DNA from 3 places in the Shewanella sp. 1311 genome. Region 3 is predicted to be linked to each of the others. Evidence: predicted binding sites of a transcription regulator. Region 3 holds the regulator's gene; each other region holds the start of a gene.
What was found. Region 3 encodes LexA, which represses DNA repair genes until DNA is damaged. Its sites were predicted from a motif close to TACTGTATNNNNATACAGTA; they were not measured.
Positions count from the first base shown of each region.

Region 1: the regulator LexA is predicted to act here: its motif matches at 1,807-1,826, upstream of AC5YB3_RS21670 (YebG family protein).
Region 2: the regulator LexA is predicted to act here: its motif matches at 1,697-1,716, upstream of recG (ATP-dependent DNA helicase RecG).

Region 1 covers NZ_CM181686.1:4,926,156-4,930,420, forward strand. The annotation lists gene AC5YB3_RS21655 (PqiB family protein) at 1-392, opposite strand, end outside; gene AC5YB3_RS21660 (paraquat-inducible protein A) at 379-996, opposite strand; gene AC5YB3_RS21665 (paraquat-inducible protein A) at 998-1,630, opposite strand; gene AC5YB3_RS21670 (YebG family protein) at 1,838-2,137, shown strand; gene AC5YB3_RS21675 (GAF domain-containing protein) at 2,155-2,613, shown strand; gene proQ (RNA chaperone ProQ) at 2,896-3,525, shown strand; gene prc (carboxy terminal-processing peptidase) at 3,554-4,265, shown strand, end outside.
Region 2 covers NZ_CM181686.1:3,026,720-3,030,984, reverse strand. The annotation lists gene AC5YB3_RS13655 (sensor histidine kinase) at 1-952, shown strand, start outside; gene AC5YB3_RS13650 (response regulator transcription factor) at 952-1,548, shown strand; gene recG (ATP-dependent DNA helicase RecG) at 1,733-3,808, shown strand; gene AC5YB3_RS13640 (DUF3014 domain-containing protein) at 4,007-4,265, shown strand, end outside.
Region 3 covers NZ_CM181686.1:2,814,605-2,818,869, forward strand. The annotation lists gene coxB (cytochrome c oxidase subunit II) at 1-1,369, opposite strand, end outside; gene AC5YB3_RS12665 (cell division inhibitor SulA) at 1,772-2,284, opposite strand; gene lexA (transcriptional repressor LexA) at 2,281-2,901, opposite strand; gene plsB (glycerol-3-phosphate 1-O-acyltransferase PlsB) at 3,062-4,265, shown strand, end outside.

The sequences.
Region 1 (4,265 bases), 2.1 Mb from region 3:
GGTTGAATCGCAATGTAGTTACCTGAGAACAATGCATCTAAGCCTTCAACACCTGTGATACTGGCCTTAGGGGTGACCAGCCAGAAGAGAGTTTCCTTATTTAAGAAAGGCTTAGCACGGTAGTCCATCATGACTTTAACGTTTACGCCCTTGAGATCTTCATCTATTCCTATGTCTTTGACTTTACCGACAGTCAAGCCTTGGTATTTGACTAAGGTTTTACCTACGTCAATCCCAGTGGCGCTCGGAAAGTGAATTTGAATTTCAACGCCCGATTCTTTAATGCTCTTAATGCCCAACCACGCACCCAATGCCAACGCGACAATAGGCAGTAGCCAAATGGGCGAAAAGAGTTTTTTCTTTACAACTTTCGGCGATTCAATTTGTGTCATCTTGAGGTTCCAATCGATCCCAGAGTAAACGAGTGTCTAACACTTTTGCGGCTAACTGAGTTAACAGAATAACCAAGGCAAATGCGGTCGCGGCAGGCGCGGGTTTCGCGTCGAGTAGTTGTCCCATATTCACTAATGCCACTGTGATTGAGATGACAAATAAATCGAGCATTGACCAACGACCAATCCATTCGATGATGTGAAAACCCACCATCAATTTCTTTTTTGAAATCGGAATATCAAAGCTGATCGCACACAGATAAATGGATAAGCCGATGATTTTAATCCATGGCACTAAAATACTGGCAGTAAAAACTATCACGGCAATGGGTAACATATCTGAATGCACTAAATGCAAAATGCCCGAAAAAATCGTGTCGTGCCGCACTTGCCCTTGGTTGGTCAGCATAGTGATAGGGTAAATATTCGCTGGTACCAGCAAGATGGCAGCGGTAATCAACAAAGCCCAACTTTTTTGCAGGCTGGAATAGTCCCTGACCTGCAACTCAGCTTCACAGCGCTGGCAGTGGGTGAGGTCACTACTATTGAGCTGGCGGCAGACCTTACACAGACACAGGCCGATATCTTTACCTTGTTGCTTCATATCAGCGATGACCTTCCAATAACGTCCACATGTGCTCTAAGTCGTACTCTCGTTGAAGAAACAAAGTCACGAGAAACAACATAGTGAAGCAAAATGTGCCCATGCCAAAATAAATATCCGAAAAATCAGATAGCTGGAATGATGAAACCAAAAAACTGATCACATAAATTTCCAGCATAGTGAGCTGTGATAATACGCCATGAAACTTCAATAATTGCTTTAATGAGTTACGCCAAAAAAGACGACTCAGTCCCCATTTCACAATCAAAATCTGCGTCAGTATCGACAACAGTAATAAGCCTGGACCAATCACAGCGGCGGCAAGCACGGCTAAACCAACGACCCAATAACCTTGGTCAAATACCGCAAACGCGCCCTGAAAAACCGTGGTGGTGCGAATGCTACCGAAAAAGTGAATTTCGAGTACGGGTAAAAAATTGGCTGGAAAATAAAACACTAGTGCCGAGATACATAGGGCGAGCATGCCATTTACAGAGCAGTAGGGAGTGTCATAAAGTGCAGTGCTGCAACGGGGGCAAAGGGCTCTGACACCGCTTGGCAAGGCACGTTTGCGGACTGCTAAATCGCAGGAACGGCAAAGGATTACTGAATTTTCTGCTGCGTTTTCATGCATATAAAAATATATATTAGCCTAAATAGGAGTAATAACAGCGAGATCGGTGCAAAGTGTAGTGCTAATCAGCCGTTCTGCACAGTCTAGCGCTTTATAATCTTGGCAACGAAAGTACGCTAATAATATCAGATTAATCAGAACACTTGCATCACAAGTTCAATCTATGTCACTCTAGTTACTGTATATAAAAACAGTGCGAGGGCAGTCATGGCAGTAATAACACAGTTTGTCGTGGTCAGAGAAGGGGTTGAAAAGATGACATTCACATCTAAGAAGGAGGCTGATGCCTACGATAAGATGCTCGATATCGCCGATAACCTTATCCCCTTCATTCAAAAAGCTGATTTAGGTATAGATGAAAGCGTGGGCGAAAAGCTCGCATTCTATTTTGCTAACAATAAAGATGAGCTGACGAACTTGCTTAAAGGTGTCGTTCAGGTTAATAGTACGCCAACGAATCCACCTGTTGCGAAAAAAACGGCTAAAAAGACCGAAGCAGCAGAATAAAATTGTTAGGAAATGTAATGAAATCGAAATTTTATGAGTCACTTAACCGTCAAGCCTTGGCCTTGTTGGAAGGGGAAGACGACCTTGTTGCGGCAATGGCGAATTTTTCAGCCTTACTCAATGATAATTTAACTGAGCTGAACTGGGTGGGATTCTACGTTATGCGTGGCGAACAACTCGTATTAGGCCCATTTCAAGGTAAAGTGGCTTGTACACGTATTCCGTTAGGAAAAGGCGTGTGTGGTACGGCGGCATTCACCAATCAAACCCAGCGAGTGGCCGATGTTCATCAATTTGATGGCCATATTGCCTGTGATTCTGCCAGTAATTCTGAAATCGTTGTGCCAGTTTGTGCTCAAGGTAACGTGGTTGCCGTGCTCGATATTGACAGCCCAATCTTCGATCGTTTCGACGAAGAAGACCAAAAGGGGCTGGAATTACTGGTTAAAAGTTTTGAAAACTGCCTATTTGATTAATTTGCGTACAATAACGCATAATTCATAGTCGCAATCGGTGGCGTGCGCCTTATAATGTGCGCCTGCACGCATTAAGCTGGTTTGATTGGCATGCAATGAATAAGCTTAGTGTTTTGAGCTGTAAAAATTTGTTAAGGTATATTTTTTTTAACTTTAGTAAACGCGGCTAGGATGCTAATTTGTACGTTGACTCAATATTGAGTTTAACGAAGATAAACGACACGTAAGAAGTTGATATATATCACCTCGAATCGATGTCCCTTTTTGACTGTGGAAGTAATGATGGAATCAACAGAAAAGTTGACCGACACCAATGCAATTTTGGCGTATTTGTATGAAACATTTCCTTTGTGCTTTATTGCTGAAGGTGAAACTAAGCCATTAAAAATCGGATTGTTTCAAGATTTGGCTGAAAGGTTGGCTGATGATTCTAAAGTCAGTAAAACTCAGCTCAGAGTTGCCTTAAGACGTTACACCAGCAGCTGGCGCTATTTAAAGTGCGTTAAAGCTGGCGCACAACGCGTTAATCTGGATGGCGAACCTTGCGGCGAGTTAGAGCAAGAGCACATTGACCATGCTCAAGCCATGTTGAAAGAAAGTCAGGATAAAGCGAAAGCGAAACGTGCAGCACTCGCACCTAAGCCTGCGGCGAAGAAAGCACCTAAAAAGGTGGCTGTTCCTCAACGTGCTAAAACTGAGCGTCCTGCTAAGCCTGCGCCTAAAGCTGCAGCGCCAGTCGTAAATTATGTCCAAGCACAATTGACTGATTTAACGAAAAAACAACGCGTCAATGTTAAGTTAGGTATGACACCCGTAGCCGGTGTGATTACTGATATTAACAAGGAAGATATTCATGTTCAGCTTGATAGTGGCCTAACGATTAAAGTTAGAGCAGAACATATCCTGCTGTAATCATTTTTTAAAACGGAGTAACTTGTTGATGCGAAAACTCACTTTGGCTACCTCGATCGCCACTGTTTTTGTCGGATTCTCGGCTTGGGCCGTACCACCCACGATTCAAATCAGCGAGTTACCCACTCTCAAGCAGGAAGCGCAACATAAGGTCGCGAGCAAAAGGGTAACGGACTTATACACTCGTTCGCATTATCATAGATTTAATCTTGATGATGCCTTTTCTACGCAAATTTTTGACCGTTACCTGCAGCAGTTAGACTATCGCCGCAATGTGTTAACCCAAGCGGATGTCGATAGCTTTAAACCTTATGCTACCCAATTCGATGACATGCTCAGTTCTGGTGAACTTGAGCCTGCCTATAAAATGTTTGATATCGTCCAAAAGCGTCGTTATGAAGGCTTTGTCTATGCTTTATCCCTACTGGATAAAGAGATGGACTTCTCCGCCCCCGGCGATGCCTATGAGTATGACCGTGACGATGCTGCATGGCCAAAAGATCAAACCGAGATCAATGAGTTATGGCGTCAACGTGTTAAATACGATGCGCTAAATCTGAAGCTCACAGGTAAAAAATGGCCTGAGATTGTTGAGATCTTGCAAAAGCGTTACAACAACGCCATCAAACGTTTGACTCAAACCAACAGTGAAGACGTGTTCCAAGGCGTGATGAATGCCTTCTCACGTAGCATTGAGCCGCATACGAGTTACCTGTCACCACGCAATGCTGAACGTTTCC
Region 2 (4,265 bases), 210 kb from region 3:
GCTGATTCCTTTTATTGCCAGTTATTTTTGGGCCTATAAGTGCAATCAGAATAGCGCCTATCGCCCCATTCTGATGATGGTGGCCATCGCCACAGCAATCACCCCAATCAACCCGGGATCTATCTCGCTATTCACCTTTGCCGCTTTTTTCATTGGCTTTTTTTATCATATCAGAACCTGTCTGTTGGCTATTGCCGCCTTAATCGGCCTGTTGTTTGCCCTCAATGAGATTTACGACTTTAACAGTTACTACTTTCCGCTTTACGGCTCAGGATTAGTGCTTGGTGTAGGCATGTTTGGCGTAGCCGAACGCAGGCGTCATCAACATAAATTGAAAGAACAGCAAAGCACGCAAGAAATTAGTACCTTAGCGGCTATGGTTGAGCGAGAACGCATTGCCCGCGATCTACACGACATCATGGGCCACAGCTTGTCTTCGATTGCGCTTAAGGCGGAACTGGCCGAAAAACTGCTGGAAAAACAAGAATACCAACTGGCCACAATCCAGCTTAATGAACTCGGCCAAATTGCCCGCGAGAGCCTCAGCCAAATTCGCCACACCGTATCTGACTACAAACATAAGGGGCTCGCGGATAGCGTGACACAACTGTGTAAACTATTGAGGGAAAAAGGAGTAAGTGTCGAGCTAACAGGCAATATCCCTAAACTGCCCGCCAGAATGGAGAGCCAGCTGGGATTAATTGTCACTGAACTAGTGAATAATATTTTACGCCATAGCGGCGCAAGCCAATGTATTATCGACTTTATTCAGCAAGCAGATAGGCTAGTCGTTGAGGTCAAAGATAATGGCACAAGTAAACCTATCGCTGAAGGCAATGGCCTCACGGGGATACGCGAACGTCTTGACAGCTTAGGCGGCAGCTTGAGCTATAATCTCGAACAGGGATATGCATTTACCGTCAGTTTACCTTTGCAGGGAGCAACAGATTAATGAAGATTTTATTGGCGGAAGACCAAGCCATGGTGCGAGGCGCACTCGCGGCACTCCTCACGCTTGCGGGAGGCTTTAATATCACCCAAGCGAGTGACGGCGACGAGGCCCTAGGCCTACTCAAACAGCAAAGCTTTGATCTCTTGCTAACCGACATCGAAATGCCCGGCCGCACAGGCCTAGAACTGGCAACTTGGTTAAAGGATCAACATAGTCAAACTAAGGTCGTGATCATCACCACCTTCGGCCGCGCGGGTTATATCAAACGCGCTATCGAAGCTGGAGTCGGCGGTTTTCTACTAAAAGATGCGCCCTCGGAAACCTTAGTCAACGCGATTCAACAAGTTATGGCGGGTAAACGGGTCATCGATCCTGAACTGGCCATGATGGCAATTGGTGACGCCGACCCACTCAACGATAAAGAGCGCCGCGCCCTACGCCTCGCCAGTGAAGGCAAATCCACCGCCGACATCGCCGAAACCCTTTTTATCGCCGAAGGCACAGTGCGTAACTACCTCTCCGAAGCCATAGCTAAACTCAATGCTAGCAACCGAATCGATGCAGCACGCATCGCCAAACAAAAGGGCTGGCTGTAATCACGCTCACGGTTAACTACTCTTTCGTTCATATCGACAATTTTTGCGGCCTTAGCCGAAACCTAAGGGCCGCAAACTGACGTTAGTTATGCTAGCAAATAAGTCCCTCATTCTGCTTGAGATTGCCTTACGCTTATTCTCTGTTAATATATGTATAAATTCACAGTGATTGAGTGCTAACGACTTGCAGCAATTGGATCTTGTTCCGATCACCGACCTCAAAGGCGTCGCCAAAAAGGTCGCGGAGAAACTCGCAAAGCTCGGCATCACAACAGTACAAGATCTGCTGTTTCACTTACCCCTGCGCTACGAAGACAGAACCCAAATCTATCCGATTGCCGCCCTTATGCCCGGCAGTTATGGCACCATAGAAGCTGAAATCCAATCGACGCAAATCATTCAAGGCCGCAAACGTATGCTGGTCTGCAATGTGCGTGACGATACGGGGAGCTTGAGCCTGCGCTTTTTTAACTTTTCCGTCGCCCAGCGTAATGCCATGCAAAATGGTTTGATGATCCGCGCCTACGGTGAAGTGCGCCGTGGCGGCCATCAAGCCGAGATAGTGCATCCAGAATATAAAGTCGTGTATCCCGGTGAAGATGTTCACCTGAGCGATACCCTAACGCCGATTTATCCCACAACTGAGGGCTTAAAACAGGCGAGTTGGCTCAAGCTGACCGAGCAAGCTTTGGTATTGCTGGAAGATGGCGGCTTAACTGAGCTGCTGCCAGCGCAATTACAACCAAACAACATCAGCCTTAAACAAGCGTTGCAAACGCTGCATCGACCTCCTGCGGGGATCTCACAGTTCGATTTAGAGTTAGGCCAACACCCAGCCCAGCAGCGACTCGTGCAGGAAGAATTACTCGCCCATAATCTCAGCATGTTACGCCTAAGGCAGCGCAGTAATTTAGACGCTGCGGTTACCATGCAGGCCACGGGGCAGTTGCTCAATCCATTCCTCGCCGCTTTGCCTTTTAAGCCCACAGGCGCCCAGCAAAGAGTGGTGGCCGATATAGGCAAAGATTTAGAAAAGCCGCACCCTATGATGCGCTTAGTGCAAGGGGATGTAGGTTCAGGTAAAACCTTAGTCGCGGCGATGGCTGCGCTGCAAGCGATTGAAAACGGTTATCAAGTTGCCATGATGGCGCCAACAGAGCTATTGGCCGAGCAACATGCAACTAACTTTGCCGCTTGGTTTGAGCCACTCGGACTTAAGGTCGGTTGGCTAGCGGGTAAACTCAAAGGCAAGGTCAGAGCTCAATCCCTTGCGGACATAGAATCCGGCGCCGCCCAGATGGTGATTGGTACCCATGCTATCTTCCAGCAGCATGTGGTCTTTAACAAACTTGCGTTAATTATCATAGATGAGCAGCACAGATTCGGCGTACACCAACGCTTAGGCCTACGGGAAAAGGGCGTGAGCCAAGGGTTCCACCCGCATCAATTGATCATGACGGCAACGCCGATCCCGCGCACGCTAGCGATGACGGCCTATGCAGATCTCGACACTTCTATTATCGATGAACTGCCGCCGGGACGGACACCTGTGACCACAGTGGCGATTGCCGATTCACGCCGCAACGAAGTGCTCGAACGGGTACGTAACGCCGTCATCACAGATAAACGTCAGGCCTACTGGGTGTGCACTCTGATTGAAGAATCCGAAGTACTCGAATGCCAAGCCGCCGAAGACACGGCCGAAGAACTGCGCCTCGCCCTGCCCGAGCTCAATATCGGCCTCGTGCATGGCAGGTTGAAGAGTGCCGAAAAACAGCAAATTATGGCCGATTTTAAGGCGGGCATAATTCATTTACTGGTGGCGACAACCGTGATTGAAGTCGGCGTCGACGTGCCTAATTCCAGCCTGATGATCATTGAAAACCCTGAACGTTTAGGTCTAGCACAACTACACCAACTGCGCGGACGAGTCGGTCGAGGCGCCATCGCAAGCCATTGTGTGTTACTCTACAAGGCGCCATTGAGCCATACCGCCACCCAAAGACTGAGTGTACTCAGGCAGAGTAATGACGGTTTCATCATAGCGCAGAAAGATTTAGAAATTCGTGGCCCAGGTGAAGTGCTTGGCACTAAGCAAACGGGACTGGCCGAGCTGAAAATTGCCGATCTGGTGCGCGATCAAGCTTTGATCCCGCACATTCAAAAACTGGCAAATCATGTGATGGCGCAGGCCCCCGAAAAAGTCGATGCGATAATCTTACGTTGGCTCGGGCACAAGCAGCACTATGTGCAGGCTTAGGCAGTAAAGGGGAAAGGCCGAGGAGTAACATCTGCCTCGATACTCAAAATAAATTGTTTATGTTCAGCTAAGCGCTATAGACAAGCGCATGGAAACTTGCAAAATGAACCAGCGGTATTCCAATAGTCCGCTCTTGCACTTTAATGTTAGCTGCATGTATTCACCAAGTTACCTTGACACTCAAGCGAAGGATGTAAAATGCAAGTTAATCAAGATGATAGAATAACACCTCAAGAGACTTCTTCTAGCAGTAATCGCTTTGCGCTTTTTGCGATAGTGCTCGTCGTGCTACTTTCTGCCGGAGGATATTATTACTACAGCGGTGACTCAGATTCACCTAAACTCATCCCTAACGCGCCAATTGTATTGCCTGAAACACCGCCATCTGAGCCAATGACGCTCGAAAGTGCGCCAGAGCCAGAAACCACTGAAACGACGCCTGCTGTTACAGAAACAA
Region 3 (4,265 bases):
CGATAGCACTGCCAGCGAGGGCGGGGAAGGCGGGTGGTATGCCTGCTCCCGTCAACTGATGGCAGGCCGCACAAGTGGTGGTGTAGACAGTTTCACCTTCGGCCATCAGTGCCTCATGGGTGAGAGTGGGGAGGCTCGCCGGATCCACTATGGTTGTGGAGTCGACAACTGCTGCGGGCTCAGTTGTAGGTGCGGGAGTTGGGGTCGTATTGGCTGGTGCGGTAGCAGGTGCCTGTGTGCCTGCACTACCGTTCATGTGCTCGTTGACGTCTTTGGCCTGTACAGCATCGCCAGTATTATTGCCCCAAGCATTACGCTCATAGGTAATCACAGCGGCAATTTCTTGTGCAGTCAATTGCTTACTAAAGGCTTGCATAGCCGTACCCGTTTTACCGTTGAGCACAATTTCAAGGTGGCCGCTGAGCGGTCCCGTTGCTATCGGACTGCCTTTGAGGTGTGGGAATACGCCTTGTAACCCCTCGCCATTGGGCTGGTGGCAGGCTGCGCAGTGCCCGAGGTAAACTTGCTCACCTTGGGTCATCAGATCATCTTTGCTAAGGGTCTGTGATAAAGCGGCTTGAGCGGCTTCTGCCGCCGCGCCTGCGGCTTGTTTCTGCTCCGTTACCCAAGCTTCAAACTCGGCTTCGGGTAAGGCTTGCACTACGATCGGCATAAAACCATGGTCTTTACCGCAGAGTTCGGCGCATTGACCACGGTAAATACCGGGTTTGTCGATGCGAGTCCAAGCCTCATTGATAAATCCTGGGTTGGCATCTTTCTTCACGGCAAAAGCAGGTACCCACCATGAATGGATGACATCTTCAGAGGTCATCAAAAATCGGATTTTGCGATTTATCGGCAGTACGAGCGGCTTATCGACTTCCAATAGGTAGTGTTCACCCTTGGTTTCGGTACCGTCGATTTGGGCTCTAGGGGTTGCGAGTATGCTGTAAAAATCAATGTCTTGATCGAAATAGCTGTAATGCCATTTCCATTGGGAACCCGTGACTTTAACGGTCAGATCGGCGTCACTGGGATCTTCCATCGCAATTAAGGTTTTTGTCGCAGGAATCGCCATTAAGATCAAAATGATAAATGGCAGAATCGTCCAAGCGATTTCAACTTTAGTGCTTTCGTGAAAGTGGGACGCGACAGCGCCTTTGGATTTTCTGTGGTTGATCATGGCGTAAATCATCACGCCAAAGACCACAAGGCCAATGGCGCAGCAGATATACAAGATGGTCATGTGCAAGTGATAAACCTTGCCACTGATCTCGGTTACGCCAGGGGTCATGTTGAACCGCATGTCCGCGGCGGCCAACGGTGGTGCGAATAACACCACGAGTAAACAATACAACAATTGCTTCACAAGACTTCTCCTCTGCCAATTGCGAATAGCAACTACAAAGAAGAGCAACACAGTAAGTCTCAACTCTATGCAAACTCTTCAGTTCCCAAAAAAGCTTTTTTGACTTCAACGTGCGTTGGCGGCTGTTACTTTTAATTAAGTATTATTACTGCTGGTATTAGCCACGCTGGCACATACGACTGAAATAAATCTGTTCTCTATTTTTAGTGGCATTTTGAACGCGATAACGGCTCGATTTATTTGCCACGGGCGGCGATATATCATCGCCGACTAAACCAACCATACTTGCTGTTTAAATATTGATCAAGATCACTTATTTATCTAATTGTCTGAAAAATTGCCAAAAAAAAGCCTCACATTCATAGGCGAGGCGGCTTTCAAGGTAAAAAATTAAATGAATATTTAATGCACAGCGCTAAAAAAAGATTGTTGGCCGAAGAGGCTACCTTGCTCAATGCGTACGTCGCCATGTAAGTGACTGTTTACGTCTTCTAGCACTATGCCCATGGCGCGGGCACTTTTAGCGACAATTTGCAGGCGACGATTATCGCGTGCATCTAATGATTGGGTCCAAGTAATAACCGCACTGGACGTACCACTTGTTAAGGCTTTTTCCATCGCCCACAGGGTTTCCACTTCATCTTTCGCGTGCACCAGCAAGACTCTATCCATACGCACGCCAGCGTTGGCGAGCATTTGTTTGTAGCCAATACTCGGCGGGTTGATGAGCACTAACCAACGGCCCTGTTGGCTTAACTGGGCGAGTTGCGCGCTCAGATGAATTAATTCTTGGCGACCTTGAGTCTTCGTTGGCATGCAGGCGATAGGTGCATGGTGCCAGTCATAGTCGGCATCACGTACTTCATCGAGCCACAAGCCCGGGTGGCGGGGTGCATTGCCAAGTAGTTTGTTCATAGCCAATCTCCATTACGGATCACACCGACGGCGAGTCCTTCAATTGTTAAACTTTGATAGCCTAAATCCACTTTAATCGGGGAATAGTCTTCATTTTCGGCGTGTAGATAGACCACATTACCTTTTTTTTCGAAACGTTTAACAGTGACATCGTCGTCGACTCTAGCGACAACCACTTGACCATTTCTAGCTTGTTGTACTTTATGAACTGCCAGCAAATCTCCTTCGAGAATGCCGATATTCTTCATGCTGTCGCCTTTAACCCGCAGTAAAAAATCGGCGGCGGGATGAAACATGCTGGGGTCGACTTGGTAGTACTGTTCAACATGTTCTTGGGCGAGAATAGGTTCGCCAGCGGCTACTTGACCGATAAGCGGTAAACCTGTTTCAGTTACTTCTTCGACTTCCGCAGTCAGACGAATGCCCCGCGATGTGCCTGGCATGATCTCAATGCAGCCCTTTTTCGCCAACGCTTTAAGATGCTCTTCAGCCGCATTGGCGCTCTTAAAACCTAAACGGGTCGCGATTTCTGCCCGAGTGGGTGGCATGCCAGTATCGGCAATATTTCGTTTAATTAGCTCTAAAATTTCAGCTTGGCGTGGCGTCAAAGGTCTCATGGTGTTTCCTGTTTTTCTATACAGTTACTGTTAGTATATACAGTATTATTTGCAGCGCAAGTATTAACCACTTTTTAGCTATGTTGGAGAGAATTAGCGAATATTACCCATAGTCTGGTATTCTACCGGGCTAGTAAACGTACTTAATTGCATAAGAATAATGCCTAAACACGACTCTCTTTGGTTGAAATCATTACGCTGGATCCAAAAACACTTAGTGCACACTATTGTTGTGCCTCAGGATCCCTTTGCCGATCTGAATCTGGATGCCTCCAGACCCCTTGCTTATGTGATGAAAACGGAATCGCTGAGTGACATCGCTGCCCTGAGTGAAATAACGGCTAAGTTAGGACTACCGAGCCCCTATGAGCCTTTAGTGGCAAATGGTGTGATTGCGCCTCGGGTTGTCTGCCTTCAAGGGCGTAAGCCGCTGTTTGGTGAGCGTGCCGGTAACGAGCCTTTCCTCGAATGCTTTATGCGTTTGTTGGCCGTGCATAAGGAGCGCCCTGAATTAGACATTCAACTGGTGCCCGTGAGCCTGTATTGGGGCCGCACGCCAGGGAAAGAAGACGACACTATGAAGGCGGCTGTGTTTGAGCGGGAAAACCCGACTTGGCTGCGCAAATGCTTGATGATTCTATTCTTAGGTCGACATAACTTCGTACAGTTTTCAAATGCGGTATCTCTGCGATACATGGCCGACGAACACGGCACTGACATGGGGATTGCCCATAAATTAGCGCGGGTCGCGCGGGTGCATTTCCGCCGTCAACGTAAGGTGATGACAGGGCCTGTGCTGCCAAATCGCCAAGCATTGTTTCATTCGCTGCTCAAATCTGAGTCGTTGCGTAAAGCGATTCAAGAAGAAGCGGCCAACAAAAAGATTTCTGAGACCCAAGCGCGCGAGACGGCTATTGAGTACCTTGATGAAATCGCTGCAGATTACTCAGATAGTTTAGTGCGTATTGCCGAGCGTTTTTTAACTTGGTTGTGGAACAAGCTTTACAGCGGGATCAACATTAAAGGCGCCGAGCAAGTTCGCCAGTTGCACCATGATGGCCACGAGATTGTCTATGTACCTTGTCATCGCAGCCACATGGATTACCTGCTGTTATCGTATATTTTGTACTATCAAGGTATGGTTCCGCCGCACATTGCCGCAGGTATTAACCTCAACTTCTGGCCCGCTGGACCTATGTTCCGTCGCGGTGGTGCCTTCTTTATCCGCCGTAGTTTTAATGGCAACAAGCTGTATACCGCAGTATTCCGTGAGTATTTAGATCAACTGTTTGCTAAAGGTTATTCGGTGGAATATTTCTCCGAAGGCGGCCGCTCACGTACGGGTCGTCTATTGGCGCCAAAAA